Regions from separate parts of the Clostridium subterminale genome, predicted to be linked through region 1. Evidence: a T-box and tRNA genes for the amino acid it is inferred to sense, from the RefSeq annotation. Region 1 holds a T-box; the other holds one or more tRNA genes.
What was found. A T-box is a leader RNA that pairs with one kind of tRNA and senses whether it is charged. The one in region 1 lies ahead of ABDZ93_RS08965 (glycine--tRNA ligase), so its partner is inferred to be a tRNA-Gly.

Region 1 (15,828 bases):
ATGTAATCAAAGTTTTCCAAAAATATTGTGATATAGGAGAAGATAAGGTTATAATATATAAAGATGCATTTTATCTTCATCCATCTTTAGTAAGTAGAGTTATAAGAAAGGCTCTATTACAAGTTAAAGGGGATATAAATAATATTCAAAGCATACATATCGATAATATAATAAACTTACAGAAATCTAGTACAGGAAAGTTTACAACTGTTCCAAAAGAAATATTAATCAAGAATGTATATGGAAATATTGAAATAACAATGCAAAAAAAACAATGCAAAGTTGATATAGATACTATTTTAAATCTTAATATGGGTAATAATTATATTGAGGAGCTAGGACTTAAAGTATATATAAGATGTATAGATGGTGACAAAAAAATGAATTTTAAATCTGATGATAACATAAAATATTTTAATGGTACTAATATAAAAAATATAACATTAAGATTTAGAAAGAATGGGGATAGATTTTCTCCTCTTGGGATGAAAGGTAGCAAGAAGTTAAAGGATATATTTATAGATTTAAAGATTCCAAGGGAAGAAAGAGATCTTGTACCTCTGCTTTGTTTTGATGAAGATATTTCATGGATAATAGGATACAAAATAAGTGATAAGTTTAAAATCCATGAAGGAGTAAAAAATATTATAGAAGTAAGATTGGAAAGGCAGGAAAAACATGAATAAGGACATTAAGGAAGTTTTATTAACTGAAGAGGTTTTGACAGAAAAAATTAAAGAAATAGGAGCCAAAATATCAAATGAATATGTAGGGAGAGACTTAATTGTCCTTGGTATTCTAAAAGGTTCAGTAATGTTTATGGCTGATTTAATGAAAAACATTACTATACCTTGCAAGATGGATTTTATGGCTGTATCTAGCTATGGAGATGCTACACAGTCTTCAGGAATAGTAAAAATAATAAAGGATCTTGACTTTGAAATAAAAGGTAAAGATGTGTTAATAGTAGAAGATATTATAGATAGTGGAGTAACTCTAAAATATCTTATGAAGTACTTAGGTGCTAGAAATCCAAGAAGCCTTGAAATAGCATGTTTACTTAATAAACCTGAAAGAAGAAAGGAAGAGTTAGAGGTTAAATATCTTGGCTTTGATGTTCCGGATTACTTCTTAGTAGGGTATGGTCTTGATTATGCTGAAATCTATAGAAATCTTCCTTATATAGGAATACTAGATGAGCATGTATATATGAAGGAATAAAGTTTTATACTATATAGATATTAAGCTTATTTATTATTTAAAAAAGAACAGAATAGTAGTTCATTAATAATTAATATTATTAATGTTGTAAAGGAAAAACTCATATGATAGAATTTTTAGTGATATTGAACCATAGAGAGAGGGGGGCTTTAAATGAAAAAAATTTCTAGTGCAACAATTTGGTTTTTAGTGTTAATACTAGTTATATTTTCTGCACTGTCATTATTCGATAGTACAGGAAGTCTTAAAGAAATAAGTGTAACAGAATTTGAAAAATATATGCAACAAAAACAAGTAACAGCTATACAAACATCATCTGATGGTACATCAGTGAGAGGTAAATTAAGCGATGGTACCGAATTCAGTGTAAATATTTTACAATCAAGGTATTCTCAAATAATTCAAGCAAATCCTAACCCTGATATGAATGAAAAATATGATCCACCTGCTACAGTACCAGTTTGGATGAGAATTTTACCTACACTTCTTGTGATAGGCATGGTGGTATTATTCTGGATAATGTTTATGAATCAGTCTAGTGGAAGCGGTGGCGGTGGCGGCCGTGGAGTTATGAGTTTTGGTAAAAGTAAAGCTAAGATGGCGGTACCTTTAGAAGGGGATAAAAAAGTTACATTTAAGAATGTAGCTGGAGCTGATGAAGAAAAGCAAGAACTTGAAGAGATAGTAGATTTTCTTAAAAATCCTAAGAGATATATGGAAGTAGGGGCTAGAATTCCAAAAGGAGTACTATTAGTTGGTCCTCCGGGAACAGGAAAAACTCTTTTAGCAAAAGCAGTAGCTGGAGAAGCTGGAGTACCGTTTTTCAGCATATCAGGATCAGACTTCGTTGAAATGTTTGTAGGAGTTGGAGCTTCAAGAGTTAGAGACTTATTTGAACAAGCGAAAAAGAACTCTCCTTGTATAATCTTTATAGATGAAATTGATGCTGTAGGTAGACAAAGAGGCGCTGGTATGGGTGGCGGACATGATGAAAGAGAGCAAACTTTAAACCAACTTCTTGTTGAAATGGATGGATTTGGTGTAAATGAAGGCATAATAATGGTAGCTGCTACAAATAGACCAGACATTTTAGATCCAGCTCTTTTAAGACCAGGTAGATTTGATAGACAGATAGTTGTTGGTGTACCTGACGTTAAAGGAAGAGAAGAAATATTAAAGGTTCACTCTAAGAATAAACCTTTAAATGAAGATGTAGATTTAAAAATACTTGCAAAGAGAACGCCAGGATTTACTGGAGCAGACCTTGAAAATCTAATGAATGAATCAGCTTTATTAACTGTTAGAGCTAGAAGAAAAGTTATAACTATGGAAGAACTAGAAGAATCAATAACTAGAGTAATGGCTGGACCAGAAAAGAAATCTAGGGTTATTAGTGATAAAGATAAGAATTTAACTGCATACCATGAAGCGGGTCACGCAGTAGTATCTAAATACTTGCCTAATTCTTATGCTGTGCATGAAATTAGTATTATTCCAAGAGGGATGGCAGGAGGATATACTTTACATCTACCTAATGAAGATACGGCATATACATCTAAGTCTAAACTTAGAGATGATATGGTTGGTCTTTTAGGAGGAAGAGTTGCAGAAGCATTGATTCTTGGAGATATAAGTACAGGAGCCAAAAATGATATAGATAGAACAACATCAATAGCTAAGAAGATGGTTATGGAATATGGTATGACAGATGCTCTAGGACCTATATCTTTTGGAAAAGATGATGGTGAAGTATTTATGGGAAGAGACTTTGGAAGAACAAGAGACTTCTCAGAAGAGGTTGCATCTAAGATAGACAGAGAAATTAAAGCTTTAATTGATGAGGCTTATGAGAGAACAGAAACTATTCTTAAGGAAAATATAGATAAACTTCATGATGTTGCAAAAGCTTTACTTGAAAGAGAAAAACTTACTGCAGAAGAATTTAATGCAATAATGGAGGGAAAAACTCTTGCAGAGTTTGATGCAGAAAGAATTGTATTAGATTCTCCGAAAGAAGAAAATGACGTTCCAGTAGAAGAAAATAGTGTTAGTTCTAATGAAAAGTTTAAGGACTGGAATGTAGAAACTCTTAATGATGAAGTATCAACAGATGAAAATTCAATAGAAGAAAAAACTTCAGACAATGAGAGTAACACATATAAGGAAAGTTAATATATTGTTTTAAAAGCACAGCTATTGCTGTGCTTTTTTTATAAAAGTAATTATGTTATAATGAACTTAAAATAGAAGAATATTGAAAAAACTACTGACACAACTATATTCATAGTTATCATAGCTTAATTTATTTCTGAATTTTGAAAAAATAGTACAAATTAATGTAATACTTAGGAGGTTAATTTATGAAAACTGATATTGAAATTGCTCAAAGTTCAAAGATGATACCAATTTTAGAGGTAGGAAAAACATTAGGTTTAACTGAGGATGATTTAGATCTTTATGGAAAGTATAAAGCAAAGATATCTCTAGATGTTCTTGAAAGTAGAAAAGATAATGAAGATGGGAAACTTATATTAGTTACAGCAATTAACCCAACTCCAGCAGGAGAAGGAAAATCTACAGTAACTATAGGACTTGGTCAAGCACTTTGCAGTTTAGGTAAAAATGCTGTTATAGCATTAAGAGAACCTTCATTAGGACCAGTTTTTGGAGTTAAGGGAGGTGCTGCAGGTGGCGGTTATGCTCAAGTAGTACCAATGGAAGATATAAACCTTCATTTTACAGGAGATATGCATGCTATTACAACAACAAACAATTTATTAGCTGCGGCTATAGATAATCATATTCATCAAGGAAATGAACTTCGAATAGATTCAAGAAGAATTATATTTAAAAGGGTTTTAGATATGAATGATAGAGCTCTTAGAAATATAGTAGTTGGTATGGGTGGTAAGCCAAATGGATTCTTAAGGGAAGATGGATTTACAATTACTGTTGCTTCTGAGATTATGGCGATATTATGTTTATCTAACAATCTTATGGATCTTAAAGAGAGATTTGGTAAAATCCTTGTAGCATATGATCTTGATGGAAATCCAATTTATTGCAAGGACTTAAAAGTTGAAGGTGCAATGGCTATGTTGATGAAGGATGCTATAAAACCTAACTTAGTACAAACATTAGATAATACTCCAGCAATAATTCATGGAGGCCCTTTTGCTAATATAGCTCATGGTTGTAATAGTATACTTGCAACTAAAATGGCATTAAAGCTAGGAGATTATGCTATTACTGAAGCTGGATTTGGTGCAGACTTAGGAGCAGAAAAATTCTTTGATATTAAATGTAGGTATGGAGAATTAAAACCAAGCTGTGTAGTTATAGTTGCAACAATTCGTGCGTTAAAACATCATGGTGGAGTTAAAAAAGAAGAATTAAATACTCCAAATGTAGAAGCATTATCTAAGGGTGTTGTTAACCTAGAGAAACAAATAGAAAACATACAAAAATTTAATGTTCCAGTAGTTGTAGCTATAAACAAATTCATATCAGATAGTGATGAAGAAGTTAAGTTCATAGAAGAATTCTGTAAAACTAATGGAGTGGAGGTATCTTTAACTGAAGTTTGGGAAAAAGGAGCAGAAGGTGGAAAAGACTTAGCAAATAAAGTTATTTCAACTATTGGAAATAAACAAAGCAATTTCCAAGCTTTATACGATGAAGAACTGGATATTAAAGAAAAAATAAAAATTATTGCAAGGGAAATATATGGAGCAGATGATGTAGATTTTACAGCATCAGCTAAAAAACAGATTAGTGAAATAGAAAAATTAGGACTTCATAAAGTGCCTATATGTGTAGCCAAAACTCAAAATTCCCTTTCTGATAATCCTGCTTTATTAGGAAGACCAACAGGATTTAATATATCCGTAAAAGAAGTTAAGTTATCAAATGGAGCAGGTTTTATAGTTGTATTAACAGGAGCTATAATGACTATGCCGGGACTTCCAAAGGTTCCTGCTGCAAATAAAATAGATATTCATGAAGATGGAACTATAGAAGGTCTATTCTAAAATTATTATATTAAAATTAGATTATATATTAATTTGGTTTAATATTTAACTACAAATAATTTAAAATTAAAATTTATTTACTAATCCTATGATTTCATAGGATTAGTTTTTTTATAAATTTAAATAGACAGGGATTAAAATTAATTTAAGCAGAATACTATAATAAAGGTTATCTGAATTATAGAAATTTTAAAAATAAGGAATTCACAGAAAAATGAATTAAAACTTGCAATTAATGTATACAAATGGTGTGAAATGTGTTAATATTATATACGGTAAAGTTAATATGTCAGGAGGCAGTAAAATGAATAAACTTGAAGTGTTTAATTCGCTTAAAGATACATCACACTTAGGTGGTGGAGATAGTCAAGTACAAATGCAACACAACCTAAATAAACTTACAGCAAGAGAAAGAGTTCTTGCATTATTAGATGAAGGAACATTTGTAGAAATTGGTTCTCTTGTTTCAGGCAATGGAGCCGGTGTAATTACTGGTCATGGAACTGTAAATGGAAGACTAGTATTTATATATAGCTGTGACTATACGGTAGAAGGTGGAACATTTACAAAAACTATGGGAAGAAAAATAATAAATATTCTTGATAATGCTGCTAAAATAGGTGCTCCTGTAGTTCAAGTTATTGATTCCATAGGTGGAAAATTAAATGAAGGAATAGAATTACTTGGTTCTTATGGATTAGTCTTAAACAAGTATGCTAAGCTAAGCGGTATAGTTCCAAGAGTATCAGTTATATGCGGTCCTTGTAATGGTATAACATCATTGTTTGGAACTATGAGTGATGTAGTAGTTGCTGTAGATGAAATAAGTGATTTAAGTGTATCTTCTTTAAGTAAGCTTACTGAAAAAGAAGGTAAGTATGTGGATAAATCAATGGTAAGCAATGGAGTAAGTGCTAATAGAAATAGTAATGCACATATAAATGCTGCTACTGAAGAAGAAGCATTCCAAGTTATAAGAAATATAATTTCTTATATGCCATCAAATAATTTAGAATTACCTACCGTTAGTAATGAAGATTTAAATTTAAATGTAGGTAAGTTAAATCTTGATGAAATGGTTGAAAAGGATAATTGTTCTTTAGATGAAATTTTAAATACTATAGTTGATGAAGATAGTATCATAGAAATATATAGAGGCTTTGCTACTAACTTTAGAACTGTTCTGGGAAAAATTAACGGATTGACAGTTGGAGTTATATTAAATTCTAAAAATAAAGAAATTGATAATTTAGGATCAAATAAGGTTTCAAGTTTTATAAAATTATGTGACAGTTTCAATATATCTATTTTAAGCTTAGTAGATACAAAAGGAGCATCAGTTTCTTTAGAAGAAGAAAATAATGGACTTGCTAAAAATATTGGAAAGCTTATGTATTCATTAATTGATGCTACAGTTCCAAAGGTTTCTTTAATTATAGGAGAAGCTTATGGTCTTGGATATGAAGTATTAGCTTCAAGAGAATCAGCATTTGATGTTACAATGGCTTGGCCAACAGCAAAAGTATGTTTAACAAGTCCAGAAGAATATATAAAAGGACTATACAGAGATGAGATATTTAACTCAGAGGATCATAAACAAGGAGAAAAAGATGTAATTGCTAAATACTATGATGAAGTAACCAATCCTTATAATTTGGCAAGTATGGGAATAATAGATGATGTGATAAAACCAAGTGAAAGCAAGCAAAGGATATTTGCTATGCTAGATATGTTACAAAGTAAAAGAGAATTAAAATATCCTAAAACACATGGTAGTACACTAGTTTAGGAGGAGTATAATATGAAAGAAACATTATTCAGAAACTTCACCCTAGAAAATTTATACTTTGCATTAGGTGTAGCTGCCATTGCTATGATAATAGTATTTGGAGTGTTATTGGCACTTATGCTCATAATTAAATTACAAAGCTTTTTGCTAGGAAGAGATTATAAAAAAAGATCTAATGCTAATGAGGAACCGAAGGAAGTATCAATTACGGTGAGTGAAGTTGATAATACTGTGCAAACAGTAGATATTAATAAGGAATATGAGTTAGTAGCAGCTATAATGGCATCATTATCTGCTCATACTGGTAAGTCACTAGATGAATTAAATATAAAGAGTATAAAAAGGGTTAATAATAATTCAAGTTGGAGAAGTGCTTCTATTAAATAGAAGTTATTGTTAGGAGGATATTTCGTATGAAAAAATATAATGTTACAGTTAATGGAAATTTATATCAAGTAGAGGTAGAAGAAGTAAAGGGTGAGTTTGCTACACCAGTAGCACCAACAGTACAAGTGACACCAGCGCAACCAGTGCAAGTGACACCAGCACAACCAGTACAATCAGCAGCACCAGTAGCAGCGTCAACTTCAGCTGCAACACCAGTAGTATCAACTGCAGCACCGGTAGCATCAACTGCAGAAGGAGCAAAGGCAGAAGCGCCAATGCCAGGAACAATAGTTAAAGTAGTTGCAACTAAGGGTGCAACAGTTAAACAAGGTGATGTTTTATTCGTACTGGAAGCTATGAAAATGGAGAATGAAATTATGTCTCCAACAGATGGAACTGTAGTAGAGATAAATGTAACACAAGGAGCCGCAGTTAATACTGGAGATATATTAGCTGTTATTGCATAATAGGAGGTCAATTTAAATGAACATTTTTGAAGTAATTAAAGATTTGTTTGCCTCATCTGGATTTGCGGCTTTAACATGGCAACAAGCTGTAATGATAGGAGTATCTTTAGTTTTCATATGGCTAGCTATCGGTAAAAAATTCGAACCTCTTTTATTATTGCCAATAGCATTTGGTATGTTACTTGCTAACATACCACTAGGCAATATTATGGCCGAGCCTATAGGTAAGGAAGCAGGAGGATTACTATATTATTTATCAAAAGGAGTGAAATGGGAGATATTCCCTCCGCTTATATTCTTGGGTGTAGGGGCTATGACAGATTTTGGTCCATTGCTTGCTAATCCATCTAGTGTACTTATGGGAGCTGGAGCGCAGTTTGGTATTTTCTTTGCTTTTGGAGTAGCTATTCTTTTTGGTTTTACACCACAGGAAGCTGCTTCTATAGGAATTATAGGAGGAGCAGATGGCCCTACAGCTATATTCTTAACAAATAAGCTAGCGGGACATCTATTGGGACCTATTGCAGTAGCAGCCTACTCATATATGGCGCTTGTACCACTTATACAGCCACCAATAATGAAAGCTCTTACAACTAAAGAAGAGCGTAGAATAAAAATGGGACAACTAAGACAAGTTAAGCAAATAGAAAAAATAGTATTCCCTATAGTTGTAACTATATTAGTAACTTTATTATTACCAGCTTTACTACCGTTGATAGGAATGTTAATGCTTGGTAACTTATTTAAAGAATCTGGAGTAGTTGGAAGACTTTCAGATACTGCACAAAATGCTCTTATAAACATAATTACTATATTTCTTGGACTTTCTGTTGGAGCTACAGCAACAGCAGAAGCCTTTATAAATCCTAAAACTATAGGAATTATTATAATTGGGGTAGCTTCATTTGCAGTAGCGACAGCAGGAGGAGTTATTGTAGGAAAAGTCATGTGTAAATTAACTAAAGGGAAAGTAAATCCATTAATTGGATCTGCTGGAGTATCAGCAGTACCTATGGCAGCGAGAGTTTCTCAAGTTGTAGGTCAAAAAGAGGATCCTACTAACTTCCTACTTATGAATGCTATGGGTGCAAATGTATCTGGAGTTATAGGAAGTGCTGTTGCGGCAGGTGTATTATTAGCTTTATTTGGAGCTTAATATAAAGATTAAATATGTAGATTGTAAATAATTTATAAAAAGGGTATGTACTTTTAAAATAAAGGTATATCCCCTTTTTTATTTGATAATAATAGGAAAAAGGAGGAGATTATTATGAAAGATACAATGATTCAATTTCTAATTAATAAAGAAAATGAGATTATTAGAAGCTATGAAAGTTACTTGGCAAATGTACCTATTCAAGAAATTGACAACAGGGCACAAAATTCAATTGTAAGACATAATAATCATATCAAAGTTTTAAAAAGTATTATAAGGAGGTAAGGAATAATGTTTCATGGCAAGGAAAAAGAAAAAAAGCTTAGAAGTAATTGCTTAAGTAGAAAAGAAGATAATTTAAAAAAAATATATCTGAATATCATGAATAATTTTAGTGATGGAACATTAAAAGGAGAATTATATGAGATTTTCAAAGATGAGGTTGATATAATAAATAGTAATAATCTCATATAAAACATAATAGAGTAGTCTACAGTGATATTACATAAAATTCATTAACACATAAAGTAGTATTAACTTAAAAAAGTTAATTAAGTTATATAGTAAAAGTGTTAAATGTGTTATAATAATTAGGAACATTTAAAAAGCAGCTTAAAAGCTGCTTTTAATTATATAGAGGTGACATGATTATGATATTCGTATTAGACGTAGGAAATACTAACATAGTATTAGGTATTTATAAGAGTAAGGAATTAATAATAGAATGGAGATTATCTACAGATAATAGAAAAACTTCTGATGAATATATGATAGAAGTAGCTCAGCTTTTTTCTTACAACAAGCTAGATGTTAATGATATATCAGGAGTAATTATTTCATCAGTAGTTCCCAATATAATGTATTCTCTAGAGCATATGGTAAGAAAGTTTTTTAATAAAAAACCTCTAGTGGTTGGTCCGGGAATAAAGACAGGAATAAATATAAAATATGATAATCCTAAAGAAGTGGGAGCAGATAGAATAGTTAATGCAGTAGCAGCTCATGAAATGTATAAGAAACCATTAGTAATTATAGATTTTGGAACTGCAACTACTTTTTGTGCAGTAGCTGCTAATGGAGATTACATAGGTGGAACTATATCACCAGGTATAAAAATATCTTCAGATGCATTATTCCAAAAAGCTGCTAAACTCCCAAGAGTAGAACTTATAAAACCAGAAACAGTTATTTGTAAAAATACAGTAGCAAGTATGCAAGCAGGTATTGTATATGGTTATATAGGTCAAGTTGATTTTATTGTAAGTAAAATTAAAAAAGAAATGATAGCATTAGGAGAGGAGAATCCTATGGTAATAGCTACAGGAGGTCTTGCTAACCTTATAGCGGAAGGATCTGAATCTATAGATAAAGTTGAACCATTCTTAACTTTAGAAGGACTTAGGATTATATACGAGAAGAATAGAGAATAGGTGATAAAATGAAAATTTCAAATATAAGCTTTGAAAATCCTGTATTTCTTGCTCCTATGGCAGGGGTTACTGATATAGCTTATAGAGGTATATGCAAAGAAATGGGATGTGGACTAGTTTATACAGAAATGGTTAGTGCAAAAGGGCTATATTATAATAGTAAAAATACTGGAACTCTTATGAGAATAAGTGATGAAGAAAAACACGTAGCATTACAGATATTTGGAAGTGAGCCAAAGATAATGGCATTTGCTTGTGAAACCATTCAAGGTATGGACGGAGTTACTATTATAGATGTAAATATGGGATGTCCAGTACCAAAGATAGTTAAAAATGGAGAAGGTTCTGCTTTAATGAAAAACCCAAAACTGGCTAGTGAAATTGTTAAAGAAATGAAGAAAGCCTCAAGTAAACCTATTACAGTAAAGTTTAGAAAGGGCTTTGATTCCAATAGCATAAATGCAGTGGAGTTTGCTAAATATTTAGAAGATGCGGGAGTAGATGCTATAACAGTTCATGGAAGAACTAGAGAACAGATGTATGAAGGTAAGGCTGATTGGGATATAATAAAGCAAGTAAAGGAAGCTGTTTCTATACCTGTCATTGGTAATGGTGATATATTTGAGGCAGAAGATGCTATAAATATGAGGAAACAAACTAATTGTGATGGTATAATGATAGCAAGAGGTGCCATGGGAAATCCGTGGATATTTAGAGAAATAAAACAGGGAATTGATGGCAATGATATAGTAAGGCCTACTGATACAGAGAGAATAGATATGTGTATTACTCATTTGAATAGAGCTATAAAGTTCTTTGATGAAAATAAAGCTGTAAGAGAAATGAGAAAGCATATAGCATGGTATATTAAGGGGTTAAGAAATTGTACCGAAATTAAAGATAAAATCAACTCTGCTATATCCTATGATGAAATGTATAATTTGTTAGAAAAGTATAAATTAAATTATGAAAAGTAGAATTTTTAATATAAATATACCTTTATTGACAAGGAATTGCAGCTGTTTTATAATTAATCAAAGATTATAGAGACTATATATGATACAATTGAGTATTTATAATGATATAGAATTATTTAGTAAGATTGAAGGGGAGAGAAATATGAGCGAAACTAAAAAATACGTGATGACTTACGAAGGAATAAAGAAGCTTGAAGATGAGCTAGAATACTTAAAAACTGTTAAAAGAAAGGAAATAACAGAAAAGATAAAGGTTGCCCTAGGATATGGAGATTTAAGTGAAAATTCAGAGTATGATGAAGCAAAAAATGAGCAGGCTTTCGTTGAAGGAAGAATTATTCAACTTGAGAACATGTTAAGAAACGCATCTGTAGTAGATGAAAGTGAAATTCCTAAAGATATAGTTAGTATAGGAACAAGTGTAAAAGTATATGATTATGAATTTGATGAAGAAATAGAATTTTATATTGTTGGATCTGCTGAAGTAGACCCTTATGAAAATAAAATTTCAGATGAATCACCTGTAGGAAATGCTCTTATGGGAAAGAGAACAGGAGATGTTGTAGAAGTATCAACTCCAGATGGAATTAACAACTATAAAGTATTAGAAATTAAAAGATAATCATAAAAAAGAACTAGGAGGAATGGTTTATGGCTACAGAAGCTAACAATGATAATTTACAAGAAGTTGCAACAGATAATGAACAATTACAAGCTCAAGAAGCTGAATATAATGAACAAGTAATGATTAGAAGACAAAAGCTTGCTGATCTTCAAGCGCAAGGGAAGGACCCTTTTGACGTATATAAAGTTGAAAGAACTCATGAAGCACAAGAAATAAAGGATAATTATGAAAAGCTTCAAGAAACTGAGGTTACAATTGCAGGAAGACTTATGTCTAAAAGAATTCAAGGTAAAGCTGGATTCTGTGATATTCATGATAGATCTGGAAAAATGCAAGTTTATATAAGACTTGATAGAGTTGGAGAAGAACAATTTAAAGATGCAAAAACTTTTGATATAGGCGATTTTTTAGAAGTTACAGGTATACCGTTTGTAACAAAGACAGGAGAAACTTCTGTTAAAGCTAGTAAAGTAACTTTGATTTCTAAATCATTAAAACCACTTCCAGAAAAATGGCATGGACTTAAAAATCCAGATTTAAAATATAGACAAAGAGAAGTAGACCTAGTAATGAATAAAGATGTAAGGGATACTTTTATTAATAGAATAAAAATTATAAAAGCAGTAAGAGAATTCTTGGATAATAGAGGATACTTAGAAGTTGAAACTCCTATTTTATCTCCTATAGCTGGGGGTGCGGCTGCAAGACCATTCGTAACTCATCATAACACTTTAGATATAGATATGTATTTAAGAATCGCTACTGAGTTATACTTAAAAAGATGCATAGTTGGTGGACTTGAAAAAGTATATGATATGGGTAAAAATTTTAGAAATGAAGGAATGAGTATTAGACATAATCCTGAATTTACAATGATAGAATTATATGAAGCTTATGCTGATTATAACGATATGATGAAAATAACAGAAGAATTAGTTGCATATGCTTGTGAGAAAGTTCATGGTACTACTAAAGTGAATTATCAGGGAACTGAAATAGACTTTACACCACCATGGAGAAGAATAACTATGGTTGATGCTGTAAAAGAATATGCAGGTGTAGATTTTAATGAAGTTAAGACAGACGAAGAAGCTAGACAAATTGCAAAAGAAAAGCATTTGGAATTTGTAAAAGAATTAAAAGACTGTACAAAAGCAGATGTATTAAATGTTTTATTTGAGGAGTTTGCTGAAGAACATTTAATTCAACCAACATTCCTTTGTGATTATCCAGTAGAAATATCGCCATTAACTAAGAAAAAACGTGGAAATGAAGCATTTACTGAGAGATTTGAAGGGTTTGTATATGGTAGAGAAGTTTGTAATGCCTATTCAGAACTTAATGATCCTATAGTTCAAAGACAAAGATTTGAGCAACAAGCTAAAGAAAGAGAACTTGGAGATGATGAAGCTTATCTAATTGATGAAGAATTCATGAGTGCTCTTGAAGTAGGAATGCCTCCAACAGGCGGACTTGGAATTGGTATAGATAGAATAGTAATGTTCTTAACTGATTCAGTATCAATCAGGGATGTTATACTATTCCCAACAATGAAGCCTCTACAATAGTATATATAACTTTAAAATTAATTTTACCCAAAAATTATTGCATATTTTAATAATTTTTGGGTAAAATGTTAAGGTATTAATTTAATATATAATATCAGTAAAGAAATATTATATGTTAAATAATTGTTGCATATTAAAATGGTTTCTAGATAAAATATTCATATAATGTAAGTGAAAGAAATTATTTTTAAAATTTTATAGAAATAGTGTTGAAATTTACATTAAATATGATATAATTTAGATATAAATTATATATTCCGCGATAGCTCAACGGTGGAGCACTCGGCTGTTAACCGATAGGTTGGAGGTTCGAATCCTCTTCGCGGAGCCATTTTTTTATAAGATAGTTTATAGCGGACTTTTAAGTCGGCTTATTTTGTTATAGTAGATAATATAATAAAAATTGATATTTATAAAATTCCATATTTATATTTTAATTTTATTTTGAATTATAATATGATTTGTGGATAATATTAAAAACTAAATAATAACGATGATAAAGAAGAGTAGTAATAAAGATTTTAAAGAGAGATGGTGGTAGGTGTAAATCATCAAATCAATATTGTGAAGGGAGCTTTTGAGTTAGTGATAAATTTTAAAGATGAGCTTTAGCTAATAAGGGTGGAACCGCGGATTAATTTCGTCCCTTGATTGGTTAAAGTTTTTTATTTTTCAACTATTAATTTGTTAATTGCAATTAATAATAAAATAAACATTTATGGAGGTAATGAACATGGGAAAAGAATTAACTATGGATAAAATGGTAGCTTTATGTAAAAATAGAGGATTTATATTTTCTGGGTCTGAGATTTATGGAGGTCTTGCAAATTCATGGGATTATGGTCCTTTAGGAGTGGAATTTAAAAATAACGTCAAAAAAGCATGGTGGAAAAAATTTGTACAAGAAAATCCGTATAATATAGGGTTAGATTGTGCTATATTAATGAATCCAGAAGTTTGGGTAGCTACAGGTCATGTAGGTGGATTCTCTGATCCGTTAATGGATTGTAAAGAATGTAAGGCTAGATTCAGAGCTGATAAGTTGGTTGAAGATCATATGGTTTCAGAAGGTGCAGAAGTAGCTGTAGCTGATGGATGGACAAATGAAGAGTATAAAGAATATATTGAAAAACACAATGTGGTTTGTCCAAAGTGTGGGAAAATGAATTATACAGATATAAGAAAGTTTAATCTTATGTTTAAAACTTTCCAAGGTATAACTGAAGACAGTAAAAATGAAATATATTTAAGACCTGAAACAGCTCAAGGTATATTTGTAAACTTTAAAAATTCTCAAAGAACATCAAGAAAGAAAGTACCTTTTGGAATAGCTCAAATAGGTAAATCTTTCAGAAATGAAATTACTCCAGGAAACTTTACCTTTAGAACAAGGGAGTTTGAGCAAATGGAGCTTGAATTTTTCTGTAAGCCAGGAACTGACTTGGAATGGTTTGAATATTGGAAAGAATATTGTAAGAATTTCTTATTCAACTTAGGAATGGGTAGGGAAAACTTAAGATTTAGAGATCATGAAAAAGAAGAACTGTCATTCTATAGTAATGCTACTTGTGACATAGAGTTTTTATTCCCATTTGGATGGGGTGAGCTTTGGGGAATAGCTGATAGAACAGACTATGACTTAAAAAGACACATGGAACATTCAGGAGAAGATTTATCTTATTTAGATCCAACTACTAATGAGAAATATGTACCATATTGTATAGAACCATCATTAGGAGCTGATAGAGTTGCATTAGCATTTTTGTGTGAAGCTTATGATGAAGAAGAACTAGAAGGCGGAGATGTCAGAACAGTAATGCATCTTCATCCAGCATTAGCACCATTTAAGGCAGCAGTACTTCCACTTAGCAAGAAATTAAGTGAAAAGGCTCTTGATGTGTATGGAATATTATCTAAAAAGTTTAATGTAGATTATGATGAGGCTGGAAGTATAGGAAAGAGATATAGAAGAGAAGATGAAATAGGAACACCATTCTGTATTACAATAGATTTTGATACTATGGAAGATGAGAGTGTTACAGTAAGAGATAGAGATACTATGGAGCAAGTAAGAATGCCAATAAGTAATCTCGTATCTTATATAGAAGAAAAAATGGAATTCTAATAGAAGTTTATAAGAATTTAAAATAGCTCTAGGCATTAATTTGCTTGGAGTT
Region 2 (15,828 bases), on a different contig from region 1:
GGAGAATCTTTAGCATTCCCTGGAAGAAGTGTTACAGAAACTATTAAGAAACATGCACCTATTTCAGCACAAATCGGTGGACAAGGCCTTATAGTGGGAGTAACATTAGGTATTCTGTTGGGTATTATAGCCGCATTTAATAGAGGTAAATGGCCAGATTATTTAGTAATGTTTATAGCTATAGTTGGTATATCTATACCAAGCTTTGTTGTAGCATCATTACTACAATATTTCTTTACAGTTGAATTAAGGTGGTTACCAACAACAGGATGGGGAGAGTTTAAAAATACTATATTACCTACCATAGCATTAAGTTTTGCGCCTATAGCTACTTATGCTAGATATATGAGAGCTAACTGTCTTGATGTTATTGGACAAGACTATATAATAACAGCTAAGGCTAAAGGGGTTTCTAAGACTAGTTTAGTATTTAAGCATGTTATAAGAAATGCTATATTACCAGCTATTACCCTTCTAGGACCACAGGTTGCTAACATATTTACAGGTTCTTTCGTAGTTGAAAGTATATTTGCAATACCTGGGTTGGGACAATATTTCGTATCATCAGTTACAGATAGAGATTATACTATGATAATGGGACAATCGATTTTCGTATCAGCATTATTTATAATTGCATTATTCTTAGTTGATATAATCTATGGATTAGTTGACCCAAGAATAAGAGTATCAAGCAGTAAGCGTTAGGAGGGATAAGTATGGCAGAATTTTCAAAAGAAAAATTTCAAATTATAGGTTGTGATAACCTAGATTCAGAGGGAATACTTAGACCTAGTATGACCTACTGGCAAGATGCATGGAGAAGACTTAAAAAGAATAAGGTAGCTATGGTTTCATTAGTGTTATTAGGATTAATCGCATTAATGACAATTATAGGACCTATGATAGGTAAATTTGAATATCAAGCTACAAATAATGATATGTTAAATATGAAACCAAACTCAACGTATTGGTTTGGAACAGATAGTTTAGGTAGAGACTTATTTTCAAGAGTTTGGGTAGGTGGTAGAATATCTATCACTATAGGAATAGTTGGAGCTATTGTAGACACTGTTGTAGGAACAATTTATGGTGGTATATCTGGATATCTTGGTGGTATTGCTGATGATATCATGATGAGAATATTAGAGATATTAGTTAGTATTCCATACCTTGTATTAGTTATACTTATCAGAGTTCTTATGGATCAAGGTGGTATGGCACCACTTATTATAGCCATGACCATAACGGGATGGTGTTATATGGCTAGACTTGTAAGAGGGCAACTTTTGCAAATTAAGGAGCAAGAATATGTGCTTGCTGCAAAAGCATTAGGAGCAAACGCATCAAGAGTAATAGCAAAACACTTAGTTCCAAATACTTTAGGTGTAATGATTGTTGCTATAACATTTGATATACCAGGATTTATATTCGCTGAAGCTTTCTTAAGTTTCTTAGGAATAGGTGTTCAATCACCTATGACAAGCTGGGGAGCTCTTGCAGCTGCAGGACAACAGAATTTAATGTTCTATGCTTATCAATTAATTTTCCCTGCCTTAGCGATTTCATTAACAATGTTATCTTTCAATTTATTAGGTGATGGTTTAAGAGACGCACTGGATCCTAAATTACGTCAATAAGGGGGGGAATGGCAAATGGAAAGAATTTTAGATGTAGAAAATTTACAAGTTTCATTTCATACCTATGCTGGTGAAGTAAAGGCAGTAAGAGGTGTAGATTTTCATCTCGATAAGGGTGAAACTTTAGCTATAGTTGGAGAATCAGGTTGTGGAAAAACAGTTACATCAAAAGCTATAATGAGACTATTACCAGAACCAATGCCGGCAGAAATTAAGAAAGATTCTAAAATCATTTTTGATGGTAAAAATATTTTAGATATGAATGAGAAGGAATTAAGAAAATTAAGAGGGTCAGATATATCTATGATATTCCAAGATCCAATGACTTCATTAAATCCTACAATGACGGTTGGAAAACAAATTGCTGAGAGTTTAATAATTCATAGAGGTATGAATAAAGCAGAAGCAATGAAAGAAGCAATAAAGATGCTTGATCTTGTTAATATACCAAATGCTGATAAGAGAGCTCATCAATATCCACACGAATTCTCAGGTGGTATGAGACAAAGAGCTATGATAGCTATAGCGCTTGCGTGTAATCCAAAGATACTTATTGCAGACGAGCCGACTACTGCTCTAGATGTTACTATACAAGCACAAATAATGGATCTTATAGGAGATCTTCAAAAGAAACTAGGAACTGCAGTTATGCTTATTACTCATGATCTTGGCGTTGTTGCAGACACTGCAGATAGAATTCAAGTAATGTATGCAGGTCAAGTTATTGAAAGAGGTACTGTGGAGGAGATATTTGCGAATCCTCAACATCCTTATACTTGGGCATTACTTCAATCGGTGCCAAGACTTGATACAAAAAATAAGGATACGCTTTACGCTTTAAATGGTACTCCACCAGACTTAGTTAAACCACCGATCGGATGTCCATTTGCTGCAAGATGTGAATATTGTATGCAAATATGTTTAGAGGAGATGCCGGAAGCTACTAATGTAGAGAATGATCACCAAGTGTTATGTTGGTTAAAACATCCAATGGCACCAAAGGTTGAAATTCCAGAAGCGTTAAGAAGAGGTGAATAAGATGGCTGAAACAAATAAAAAGGAAGTTTTAATTGAAGTAAAGAATCTTAAGAAGTATTTTGAAGTTGGTAAGAATGCCACACTTAAAGCAGTAGATGATGTTAGTTTTAATATATTAAAAGGTGAAACATTAGGTCTTGTTGGAGAATCAGGCTGTGGAAAAACAACTTGTGGAAGAACAGTAATGGGACTTTACGGTGCAACAGGTGGTGAAATTTTATTTGATGGAGATGACATTAGTAAATATGATAAAAAACAAAAAAAGGAATTTACTAGAAGAGCTCAAATCATATTTCAGGACCCTTATGCATCACTAAATCCAAGAATGACTGTTGGAGATATTATTGGAGAAGGAATAGATATTCATAATCTTCACAAAGGTGATGAAAGACAGGCTAGAATTTATGAATTGCTACAATTAGTAGGATTAAATAAGGAACACGCATCTAGATTTCCTCATGAATTTTCAGGTGGGCAAAGACAAAGAATAGGTATAGCAAGAGCTCTTGCTATAGAACCAGACTTCATAGTTTGCGATGAACCTATTTCTGCTCTAGATGTGTCTATTCAAGCACAAGTTGTTAACTTATTGATAAAATTACAAAATGAATTAGGGTTAACATATTTATTCATAGCCCACGACCTATCAATGGTTAAACATATATCTGATAGAGTTGGAGTTATGTATTTAGGAACTATGGTAGAGCTTGCTAGTAGTAAAGATTTATATGATAAGCCTTTACATCCGTATACTCAAGCATTATTATCAGCAATTCCAATTCCTGATCCTGATGCTACTAAGAAGAAAGCAAGAATACCTCTAGAAGGAGAAGTGCCTAGTCCGATAAATCCTAAACCAGGTTGTAGATTTGCACCAAGATGTAGATATGCAAAACCTATATGTAGTGAAAAGAATCCTGAGTTTAGAGAAATTGAGCCAAATCACTTTGCTGCATGCCATATATTATAATTAAAATAAAAAGATAAGAGTATTTTATTACTCTTATCTTTTTTGTTGTTAAAAAGGTAAGAAAAATGGTGTTGCTATATATGATAAAAGAAAGAGATATGTAAAGTTTATTCAATGATTGGGTTTTATTATTAGGCATATTAATTGTTTTATGGCTTAGTAATAATATAAAAGGAGATGATATATGAATATTTAGTAGAAAAGTATTTACTAAATTCAGTTGAATTCTATTTAAAGAAAATACAGAAAAAAGAATTTTTATCAAAATAGTAATTCATATATCTACTCCAATCAATTATTTTATTAAAAAAGATACAAATTACGACAAAAAATAATGTAAAACCCGATAAAGTAGATATGCCAATGTTAATAATAATAATAATAATTCTTATACTTGTAATATTTTGTTGAAAAATAAGGTATTTTGTGTCGAGAATAGAGAAGATAATTCGTATAATTGAATAAAATTATAATTAAGGTGTCTTTAGTCGGAAAAGCGAACATTGACATTGTCGTTAAAAGGGTGTATTATAAAAATAAATAAAAGTTATGAGGAAATGTGTAGAAATATACACAAAGATTAACGACAAAGATGAACAGAGTTTAGAATGAAGATTTAGAATTTTTGAACTAAACTATATTATTTTGAGGGGGATTACTTATGAAAAGTAAAAAAATACTAGCATCGTTATTAGCATTATCTATGATAACATCAGTTGCATTAGTTGGATGCGGTAAGGGTGAAGAAAAAAATTCTGGAGCTGCGACTAATGGAGAAGCAGATGCGGAACAATATCTAAATATGCTTTTGGATTCTGAACCAAAAACAATTGATCAATCTAAATCAAGTGATTCATATTCTTCACAAGTCCTTGCAAACTGCCAAGAATCATTAACAAGAATTGTGCAAGATGAAAATGGTAAAGATAAAATTGAAAAAGGTATAGCTGAAAGTTGGGAAACTTCAGAAGATGGGTTAACTTGGACATTTAAGTTAAGGGATGCTAAATGGAGTGATGGTCAACCAGTTACTGCAGAACAGTTTGTTTATGGTATTACAAGAACGTTAGCACAAGATACTGCATCACCTTATGCTTTCCTATTATATCCTATAGCTAATGCTGCAGAATTCAACTCTGGTAAAGCTAAGGCGGAAGACTTAGGTGTTAAAGCTGTAGATGAAAAAACTGTTGAATTTACATTAAAAGCACCATGTGCATACTTCCTTGATTTAACATACTTTAAAGTAATGCAACCACAAAGAGAAGATATAGTAAAAAAATACGGTGATAAGTACGGTTCAGAGGCTGATAGTATGGTATATTGTGGTCCGTTTAAGATATCTGAGTGGGTCCACAATAATAAATTTGAATTTGTCAAAAACCCTGAATATTGGGATGCTGAAAATGTAAAACTTGATAAAGTTACAATGAAAATAATAAAGGAAGAATCTGCTAGAATGAATGAATTACTTAATGGTTCATTAGATGTGGCTAAAGTAGTTAAACCAGAGTGGATAGAAAAATTTAATGCAACTGGTGAGTATGACGCTATAAAAGGATATGATGGTTCAACTACATATACTTTCTTTAACCATAAAGATAAACTATTCAGCAATGCTAAAGTGAGAAAAGCATTTATAATAGCAGAGGATAGGGAAAATAAAATTAAGACTTTAAGAAAAGGTCTTGGTGAGCCTGCTCTAGGATTTGTACCTAAGTCTGTACAAATAGGTGGAGAAGAGTATAGAACTAAAGTAAATGAATTACCAGTTCAAAAATTAATAGAAGAAAATCCAGATCCAAAGGCATTACTAATAGAAGGAATGAAAGAATTAGGGCTTGGAGATGATCCATCGACTATAAATATTAAATATTTACAATCAGGTACTGATTCAACAGCTAAAGAATATGCTGAGTTTCAACAACAAGTTTATAAAGACAAGCTTGGAATTAATGTAGATGTTGAATACGTTGAATGGGCTATATTCCAACAAAGAACAGATGAGTTAGATTACCAAGTTGCAGGTATAGCTTGGACTGGAGATTATAATGATCCTAACACATATCTAGACATATGGACATCTAATGCTGACGTTGTGCCAACAGGATGGTCAAACCCTAAGTATGATGAACTTATAGCTAAAGCAGGAAAAAGTAATGATCCAAATGAAAGAGCTGAACTTTTCAAAGAAGCTGAAAGAATTTTAATATATGAAGATGGTGCTATAAGTCCAGAAGCGTGGAGATTTAAAAATACTTATGTAAGAAAGTATGTTAAAAACTATGCTGCTCCATTATTTGGAACAGTTGACCTAAAATATACTTATACTACTGGTAGAAACTAGTATTATAATGAAACAACAAAAGAGTAAAGCTGATAAAATGCTTTACTCTTTTGTTTCGTTATAATATTTTATAATCCATAAAACAACATATATAATGAATTTATAGGAAAATTCATTATAAAGTATGAGAAAAGGTTGATGTTATCCAAAATGTTTTAATATATTTATAGTGGTTATAGGATTTAATCAGGAAAATTCGTATTACAAATTTCGAATGTATATATAAATAAAACACGATTTAGCAAGAAAAAAGTAGAAAAAAGAAAAATAATTAGATAAAAAAAGAAAAATAATTTCATTAATATATTTTATTTTAAAAAAATATAATATAATTATTCCAAAAAAAAGAATTTAGATTACTATTTAGTTAAATATTTGTTAATATATAAGATAATAAGTCGAATTGAGGTAATCTTGTTAATATTCAGATAATGGGTATTGCAATAGTGAAAATGTTAATATATAATAAATTTAAATCAGATGGATATGTGCTTTATATCTATCATATTGATGATTAATGAAGGGGGATTATTCATGAAAAGCAAAAAAATATTAGCTTCTTTATTAGCGATATCTATGGTAACGTCTGTTGCTTTAGTAGGTTGTGGTAAGGATGACAAGAAAGCAGAAAATGGTAAAGGTGAAGAAACTGCTGCTTCTGGAGATATGGATAAAGAACAGTTTCTTAACGTATTTTTGAAGGCTGAACCAAAAACAATTGACCAATCAAAATCAAGTGATTTATATTCTTCACAAGTACTTACTAACTGCCAAGAGGCTTTAACTAGAATTGTGCAAGATGAAAATGGTAAAGATAAAATTGAAGCAGGTATGGCTGAAAGTTGGGAAACATCAAAAGATGGGCTAACTTGGACATTTAAGTTAAGAGATGCAAAATGGAGTGATGGTCAACCAGTTACTGCAGAACAGTTTGTTTATGGTATTACAAGAACGTTAGCTCAAGATACTGCATCACCATATGCATTCTTGCTATATCCTATAGCTAATGCTGCAGAGTTTAATGCAGGAAAAGTTAAAGCAGAAGAATTAGGTATTAAAGCAGTAGATGAAAAAACTGTTGAATTTAAATTAGCATCACCATGTGCATATTTCTTAGATTTAACATATTTTAAAGTAATGCAACCACAAAGAGAAGACATAATAAAAGAGCACGGTGATAAATATGGCTCAGAAGCAAATACAATGGTATATTGTGGACCATTTGTAATCTCTGAATGGGTACACAATAATAAGGTTGAATTTACTAAAAACCCTGAATATTGGGATGCTGAAAATGTAAAACTTGAAAAAGCTACAATGAAAATAATAAAAGAAGAATCTGCTCAAATGAATGAATTATACAATGGTTCATTAGATGTAGGTCCAGTTGTAAAAACAGAATGGATAGAAAAACTTGATGCAACTGGTGAATTTGAAAATAGAAGAGGATATGATGGTTCAACTACCTATACTTTCTTTAACCACAAAGAGAAATTATTTAGTAATGCTAAAGTAAGAAAAGCATTTATAATAGCTGAAGATAGAGAAAATAAAATTAAGACTTTAAGAAAAGGTCTTGGTGAACCAGCATTATCTTTCGTACCTCCAAAAGTACAAATAGGTGGAGAAGAATATAGAGATAAAGTTAAAGATCTTCCAATTCAAAAGCTTATAGATGAAAATCCAGATCCAAAGGCTCTATTAATAGAAGGAATGAAAGAATTAGGACTTGGTGAGGATCCATCTAAAGTAACTATTAAATACCTTCAATCAGGAACTGATACAACATCAAAAGAATATGCTGAGTTCCAACAAAGTGTTTATCAAGAGCAACTTGGAATTAATGTAGAAGTTGACTATGTTGAATGGGCACAATTCCAAGAGAGAACTGATAACTATGATTACCAAGTAGCTGGTATGGCATGGGGTGGTGACTACAATGACCCTAACACATTCCTTGACTTCTGGGTAACAGGAGCTGATGTTGTAATGACAGGATGGTCAAATCCTAAATATGATGAAGTTATAGCGAAAGCAGCAAAATCTGTAGATCCTGCAGAAAGAACTGAATTATTTAAAGAAGCAGAAAGCATACTATTATATGAAGATGGTGTTATAAGTCCAGAAGCATGGAGATTTAAAAATACTTATATTAGAAAATATGTTAAAAATTTAAGTACTCCATTATTTGGTGGAAATTATGATTTAAAATACACTTACACTTCAGGTAGAAAGTAATATAAAATATTATTAGAATGTTTAATACTCCTTAAAGTATTTGTAAATACTTTAAGGAGTATTTTTATAATTCTAGCGTATTGTCTACCTTATGTATAGACTTTTTTTAAATCCTAATATCCAAAGATTTAAGTTAATGGATCATTATAGTCAGCAGTGACTGGGGTTTCTGCTAATTCGTAATCCGTATTATCTGTTTTGTCACAGAATATTGCTCACTCAACATAAGATATATCTATGTTAATGCCTAATGCATTATTGCAGTTCTACTGAAAAAGCTTTTCTTATTTTGGCATTTTTAAAGTACTTATTTTCTTGATTGAAGAAATTATAACATAGTGAAGCATCATAACCTTTTTTAATTTGAAATCTCCAGTTTTATTTAATTTGTCAATCCAATACTTCGAACTTGCATTAGCTGCATACAAAGAACCGTTAAATAAATCATTCTAGTAGATTCTTTTTTAACTACCCTAATTGTAGCTTTCTCAAGTTTTGCATTTTATGTAAATATATTTGTTTAAGTGAAAATATGTAATTATTTAAAATGCTTTTAGTGATACCTAAGGGAGTATAGAGTAACAAAGCTACATAAATTATATAGGAGATGAATAAAAAAAAGCCTATGGTAGAAAATATAGTTAGTATGTTAAAACTATATTTGAACAATGCGGAGGTAGAAGTTCATGGGTAAGACTCCTTTAAAGAAAGTGATAAAATCTAAATTGAAAGCTAATAAAGAATTAACTCCACAAGAAGCTTTAAGAGAGCAGATAAAATATGATATAGTAGAAGAATTGGGGCTGGCTGATAAAGTAAATGAATTTGGATGGAGTGGTTTAACTGCAGAAGAAACGGGAAGAATTGGAGGAATGATGACAAAAAAGAAAAAAGGATTAAATATGCCTAGGAATGATGAATTTTTTTAATGTTATATAGTGTATTGATAATAATCTATTTTAGTTAAGAGTTTGTTAGTCTAAATTAAGATAAATTGTGTTAATTTGATGAAGAAATTTAATTGTAGTTTAATATACAATTATTTAGATAGAGGTGAAATTTGTTACATAATCATGGAAGATTTCTTAGACAAAAGAAAAAAAGTAAGGTAAAATAAATAGGTGATTATATAGAAAAGATGGTGAACCTATGGACTGTTATAATGATTTTGCTGATATATATGATGAACTAATTAATGAAGATATCAATTATAGAGGTTGGGCAGAAAAAATTATTGATATTTGCAAGGAATATAAAGTTGGAAGAAGAGACTATTTAGATTTAGCTTGTGGTACAGGAAATTTTACTAAGTTAATTGGAAGAAACTTTATATTTACAGCGGCTATAGATTTATCGGAGTATATGTTGTCTATTGCAGATGAAAAGTTAAAGGCTGAGGGAATTAAAGCTAAGGTTATGTGTCAAGATATATGTAACTTTAACCTTAAAAAGCAGTTTGATCTGATAACCTGTGGATTGGATTCTACTAACTATATAATTGAGGATGAAAAACTTCAATTATATTTTATGTCAGTTAATAAACACTTAAAGGATGATGGAATTTTTATTTTTGATATTAATACGGAGTACAAAATTAAAAATATATTAGGAAATAATAGTTTTAACTATGACAGGGAAGATGTAGTCTATATTTGGGAAAATCAATTACAAGATGATGTAGTTGATATGTATTTAACTTTTTTTGTTAAAGAAGGACAAGTGTATCATAGATTTGATGAACACCACAGAGAGAGAGCTTATAGCGAGAGTAAGATAGAAAAGTTTATAAATGAAGCAGACCTTGTCATAGAAAGAAAACTTAATTGCTATGAAGAAGTTGCTATAGGTGAGAATACGGAAAGAATAACCTATGTTTTGAGTAAGAAAGGATGTTAGAGGAATGAAAGATAAATTAATTAGAGCTACAGCAAAGGATGGTCAAGTAAGAATAATTGCAGCGATTACAACTGACTTAGTGAATGAAGCAACTAAAACTCATGAATGTATGCCAACAGCATCAGCGGCACTAGGAAGAATGCTAACTGGTGGTGTTTTAATGGGAGCTATGCTGAAAAATGATACTGACAGTTTAAGTATTCAAATAGATGGTGGAGGAGAGGCGAAAGGTATTACCGTTACTGCTCATAATGATGGAAGTGTTAAAGGTTATATAGGAAACCCCAAAATAGATTTACCTTTAAATGAAAAGGGTAAATTGGAAGTTGGTGGCGCCATAGGTAAAAATGGATATTTAAAAGTAATTAAAGATATGGGACTTAAAGAACCTTATGTAGGTCAAGTACCTATATATACAGGAGAAGTAGGAGATGATATAGCATATTACTTTACTGTATCGGAGCAAACACCATCTGCTGTTGCTTTGGGAGTATTGGTAGATACAGATTTATCTATAAAAGCTGCTGGAGGATTTATTATTCAAATGATGCCAGGTGCATCAGAATTTTTAGCAGATATTATAACTTATAGATTGGAAGAAATTCCATCAGTGACATCTATGATAGAAAAAGGAATGACTATAGAAGAAATATTAGAATTTGTATTTGAAGATATGGATTTAAAAATATATGATTCCTTAGTACCTGAATATAAATGTGACTGTTCAAGAGAAAGAGTAGAAAGAGTGTTAATGAGTATTGGTAAGAATGATTTGCAAGAAATATATGATGATGGCAAGACGGAAGAAATCTTATGCCATTTCTGTAATAAAGCCTATGATTTTAAACCAGAAGATATTAAAAAAATATTAGATGACATTAATTAGTTTTATAATAAATTTTAAAAACTATATTGACAATAAACTTAAAATTTAATATAATAGTCTTTGTTAAGACTTGGAAAATTCATTGGTTTTTTAAGCTTAGCAAAGATTATTTTTAATAGTGGTGTCACAAATTTAAATTTGGTCGCATAGCTCAGCTGGGAGAGCACCTGCCTTACAAGCAGGGGGTCACAGGTTCGATCCCTGTTGCGACCACCATATGGCCCAGTGGCTCAGTTGGTTAGAGTGCCGGCCTGTCACGCCGGAGGTCGAGGGTTCGAGTCCCTTCTGGGTCGCCAATAAATTCTAAAATTTGTGTCTGGCTCGATAGCTCAGTCGGTAGAGCAGAGGACTGAAAATCCTCGTGTCGCTGGTTCGATTCCTGCTCGAGCCACCATTATTACGCGGGAGTGGCTCAGTGGTAGAGCGTCACCTTGCCAAGGTGAACGTCGCGAGTTCGAATCTCGTCTTCCGCTCCAATATGGCGCTATAGCCAAGTGGTAAGGCAGAGGCCTGCAAAGCCTTTATCCCCAGTTCAAATCTGGGTGGCGCCTCCAAAAAAGCAAGTAATTAAATTACTTGCTTTTTTCTTTTGTATATAAACATAAATATACTTCTTAGAGCAGTACACATTATAATTGAGTATTTTAAAATTCATATTCTAGTAATTTTGGCAAGTATAAATTATTAAATATCTAAAAAATATATACTACCTCTATCAATTAATTGCGAGTTGGTTAAAGCGATAGGAGTTATACCATGCTTATTTAAAAATATTTTTATTAAATCTCCATGAGGATATAAATCTAAATTTCCATAAAAAACTATGGTTTTAGAGTCTATCATACCACAAGTTCCACCAATAAACCCATAATTTAAATGAGGTAAAAGAATATCCCCTGATGGAATTAATAGTACATCATATCCATAGATATTTAATTCTTTATAAATACATATATCAGAAGTTATGAAAGCTTTATTAGATAATACTACAGTAGAGCATTTGGAGTAACCTTGATTCACATTTATTAATGTCTTATCATGAATATTTTCTAACAAAGTTTTATCCGTATATCTTATTTTATGCATAAAAAAATCAGAAGTACTTACAGCATTCAGAATGATATCTTTAGGGTATTTATCAGTTAAAGCATCAGTACTTCTCAATACCGTTAGATTTAGAGATTTTAGAATTTCTTCAAAGGTAGAAGATGTATCCTTATGAATAATAACATTATTATTATCGATAAAATGTATAAGAATATCAGGATGACCACATATAGCTGGATATAATGAATTGCAAGGTTCACAAAGTATAACTTTACAATTTAAATTTTCCAAAGCTAAAAGCTCCTCTTGAGAAATTCTGAAGTCAACAAAAGCATATTTCAAAAATAGCACCACCTTATTATTGGTTGTTATTAATAATTCAAATTTTAATATATCTTTAATCAGACTATTTAAATGACAGATTCTTCTCAAACCCGCATAAATAGAACAAATAGTTAAATAGTTAAATAGTTAAATAGTTATATAGGAATATATATCTGTATTTAAATAGTTCCCAGTATAAATATTCTTATTTATATCTATATTTTTATAGAAAAAATTTTTGTATACCAGGTAGTTAATCTAAGAAATTTTTATAAAGATTATTTAGCTAAGTAGATCAATAGACTAATTTAGAAATAATATATCATAAATGCTATAAAATTTATAGAATAAATTGGATTTTAAAAATTGTATATAGTAAAAAATAAAAACACATAATATATTAAAGTGAAGTTCTGTATCTATAAAATTCTTAACATGAAGTGGGGTGATTGAATGCTGATGTTGACTATTGTGAATAATAGCTATAAGGATTATGTATTAAATCAAGTTAAGAGTATGGGTGATTATTTAAGGACAAAAAAGAAAAGTTTAAATTTAAAAGTTGAAAATGATGAATTAAATGAATGTATACATATATATTGGAAAGATGGTGATTACACTGAGGATGAAGGTAAGAAGTTATTTAACTATTATATAGCTAACATTTTATATGGTGTGATTATTAACGAGTTTTTAGAAAAAAAGGTTAATAAACATCTAAATGAAACTTATAATTTTCTAAATTATAACGATGTAAGTGATATAAAAAAGGATATATATAAAGTTTTAATGGAAGAATTACCTATAGATGATACTGTAATATATTATATGAATAAGAAAAATAACATTTTAGATAGAATTATTAATTGCATAGAAGAAGGAAATGAAATAAATATTAAAGGCTTTATTGACTTTAGAGCGAAGGAATTAATGCCGCAGATATATATGATAATAGAAAAAGTGGTAGAAAGCTATATGATAGAAAAGGAATTTAATGAATTTATTAGTCTTCTAAAATATTTTGTTGAAATACAAGAGAGTAAGGCTGAGAAAGTAGATTTATATATTGGAAAAAGAGGAGATTCATATATACTCAGAGATGAATTTGGGAATAATATTATGGAAACCCTTTTGAATGAGATTTGTGAAAATAAAAATATAGTAGAAGTTAGTCAAGATGATTTAGTCATAAGTGGACTCATAACTATGTGTCCGAAAAAGATAGTGATACATTCTGCTAATAGGTGTAAAAATAAAGAATTAATTAATACTATAGAGAAGGTATTTGAAGACAGAATTTATCATTGCAGTGGGTGTAATGAATGTCTAATGTTTAAAGAAATTATAGAAATGCCTATTGACAATAATATAAAGGTGTAGTAGAATTGACTATGTTAGTTGGAAAGTGAATAATTTATTAACAAGTAGAAACTGCCGTTTCTCACCTTACAGTACTGCTAGTAAGGTAATGATTTTAATTTACAATAACTGTAAATATGGGGCGGCGTTTGCTGTCCTTTTTATTTTATATAAAATGAAAAATATGTGGTTTAAAAGCCGGAGGTGAATGTTATCAGTAAAAATAAAGATTTCATGATGAATGAAGAAATAAGAGATAAAGAAGTAAGAGTTATTAACTCAGATGGGGAAGCACTAGGAGTAATTTCTACAAAAGAAGCACTAGATATTGCTCAACAAAAGGAATTAGATTTAGTTGTAGTATCTCCAAATGCAAAACCTATGGTATGCAAAATAATGGATTTTGGTAAGTTTGTTTATGAACAGCAAAAGAAAGAAAAAGAAGCTAAGAAGAAACAAAAAATTACTACACTTAAAGAAATCAGATTAAGTGCTAGCATAGAAGAGCACGATATTGAGATAAAAGCTAATAATGCTAGAAAATTCTTATTAGATGAAGACAAAGTTAAAGTTACTGTGAGATTCAGAGGAAGAGAAATTGAAAACTCACAAGTTGGACACAAGATATTAAACCTTTTTGTAGAAAAATTAGGCGATGTTTATGTTATTGAAAAGCCAGCTAGACAAGAAGGAAGAAATATGATAATGATATTAGCTCCAAAAAGAGCATAACCGAGAGGAGGACTTTACAATGCCAAAAATGAAAACACATAGAGGTGCAGCAAAGAGATTTAAAAAGACAGGAACAGGTAAGTTAAAAAGATCTAAAGCTTTTAGACGCCATATATTAACTAAGAAGAGCAGAAAGACTAAGAGAAATCTTAGAAAAACAGGATATGTTTCAACTACTCAAGAAAAAATAATGAAGAAATTACTACCATACTTATAGTAGGAAGTTATCTAGGAGGTAAATATAATGGCAAGAGTAAAAAGAGCGATGAATAGTCGTAAAAAACATAAAAAAGTATTAAAACTTGCAAAAGGATACTACGGTGGAAAAAGCAAGTTATTTAAAACAGCTAATGAGTCAGTAATTAGAGCATTAAGAAATGCTTACGTTGGAAGAAAATTAAAGAAAAGAGATTTCAGAAAACTATGGATAGCTAGAATAAATGCAGCTGCTAGAATGAATGATCTTTCTTATTCAAAATTCATGAATGGAATGAAACTTGCTGGCGTTGAAATAAACAGAAAAATGCTTTCTGAAATAGCAATAAATGATCCAAAGGCATTTGCTGAATTAGTAGAAGTTGCTAAGAAGCACCTATAGGATTAATTTAATATAAGAAATTAAAGCCAGAGGATGACTATGTCATGTCTCTGGATTTTGTTAGACTTAATTTTAATATACATAATTATTTATTATTTTTTTATGTAAGCAATAAAGATAATGAATAGACGGATATATATAGTATAAGAATGTAGCTATGGCTACATTCTTATACTATATATATTTTAATAAACAAAAGGGAAAATTATATAATTATAATAAATTTTTTTGTAAGAAGTATGAGGTGTTATCTATGCAATTGAGATTAATTGGCATTCTAAGGCGTAAAAACTTTACTCCCGTTCAAATAATAGCTATGGGATTTGCAACGATAATATTTACAGGTGCCCTATTATTAAGCTTGCCAATTGCTACTATAGAAGGTGTAGGAACTCCATTTATTGATTGTATATTTACATCAACTTCAGCAGTTTGTGTAACAGGATTAGTTACTGTAGATACTGGTACCTATTGGAGTTATTTTGGAAAAACAGTAATACTTATTTTAATACAAATTGGTGGTCTTGGATTTATGTCCTTTGCTACACTTTTATCATTAATTATTGGTAAAAAAATAACTTTAAAAGAAAGATTAATAATAAGAGAATCATTAAACTCCACATCTCTTCAGGGAATAGTAAAATTAGCAAGGTATATATTAGTATTTACTTTTTCAATAGAACTTCTAGGGGCGTTATTGCTTTCATTTGAATTTATACCTGAGTTTGGAATTGTTAAAGGCATATATTATAGTAT

Region 2: it has a tRNA-Gly gene. The T-box ahead of ABDZ93_RS08965 (glycine--tRNA ligase) is inferred to sense a tRNA for this amino acid. The anticodon was not compared.

Annotation. Positions count from the first base shown of each region.
Region 1 is NZ_BAAACI010000005.1:287,145-302,972, forward strand. Features, by position in the region: gene tilS (tRNA lysidine(34) synthetase TilS) at 1-686, shown strand, start outside; gene hpt (hypoxanthine phosphoribosyltransferase) at 679-1,221, shown strand; gene ftsH (ATP-dependent zinc metalloprotease FtsH) at 1,375-3,393, shown strand; gene ABDZ93_RS08905 (formate--tetrahydrofolate ligase) at 3,582-5,252, shown strand; gene ABDZ93_RS08910 (carboxyl transferase domain-containing protein) at 5,557-7,041, shown strand; gene ABDZ93_RS08915 (OadG family protein) at 7,054-7,428, shown strand; gene ABDZ93_RS08920 (biotin/lipoyl-containing protein) at 7,455-7,895, shown strand; gene ABDZ93_RS08925 (sodium ion-translocating decarboxylase subunit beta) at 7,912-9,051, shown strand; gene ABDZ93_RS08930 (hypothetical protein) at 9,166-9,336, shown strand; gene ABDZ93_RS08935 (hypothetical protein) at 9,343-9,525, shown strand; gene ABDZ93_RS08940 (type III pantothenate kinase) at 9,702-10,481, shown strand; gene dusB (tRNA dihydrouridine synthase DusB) at 10,490-11,458, shown strand; gene greA (transcription elongation factor GreA) at 11,601-12,080, shown strand; gene lysS (lysine--tRNA ligase) at 12,110-13,651, shown strand; tRNA gene ABDZ93_RS08960 (tRNA-Asn) at 13,908-13,982, shown strand; T-box leader at 14,136-14,302, shown strand; gene ABDZ93_RS08965 (glycine--tRNA ligase) at 14,385-15,776, shown strand.
Region 2 is NZ_BAAACI010000007.1:66,133-81,960, reverse strand. Features, by position in the region: gene ABDZ93_RS14100 (ABC transporter permease) at 1-705, shown strand, start outside; gene ABDZ93_RS14095 (ABC transporter permease) at 717-1,637, shown strand; gene ABDZ93_RS14090 (ABC transporter ATP-binding protein) at 1,653-2,675, shown strand; gene ABDZ93_RS14085 (ABC transporter ATP-binding protein) at 2,677-3,645, shown strand; gene ABDZ93_RS14080 (peptide ABC transporter substrate-binding protein) at 4,307-5,992, shown strand; gene ABDZ93_RS14075 (peptide ABC transporter substrate-binding protein) at 6,527-8,230, shown strand; gene ABDZ93_RS14070 (alpha/beta-type small acid-soluble spore protein) at 8,917-9,159, shown strand; gene ABDZ93_RS14065 (class I SAM-dependent DNA methyltransferase) at 9,380-10,126, shown strand; gene hslO (Hsp33 family molecular chaperone HslO) at 10,131-11,012, shown strand; tRNA gene ABDZ93_RS14055 (tRNA-Val) at 11,153-11,228, shown strand; tRNA gene ABDZ93_RS14050 (tRNA-Asp) at 11,232-11,308, shown strand; tRNA gene ABDZ93_RS14045 (tRNA-Phe) at 11,331-11,406, shown strand; tRNA gene ABDZ93_RS14040 (tRNA-Gly) at 11,414-11,488, shown strand; tRNA gene ABDZ93_RS14035 (tRNA-Cys) at 11,493-11,566, shown strand; gene ABDZ93_RS14030 (DUF6873 family GME fold protein) at 11,697-12,401, opposite strand; gene ytxC (putative sporulation protein YtxC) at 12,837-13,763, shown strand; ribosomal protein L20 leader region at 13,800-13,912, shown strand; gene infC (translation initiation factor IF-3) at 13,947-14,474, shown strand; gene rpmI (50S ribosomal protein L35) at 14,494-14,691, shown strand; gene rplT (50S ribosomal protein L20) at 14,719-15,072, shown strand; gene ABDZ93_RS14005 (TrkH family potassium uptake protein) at 15,326-15,828, shown strand, end outside.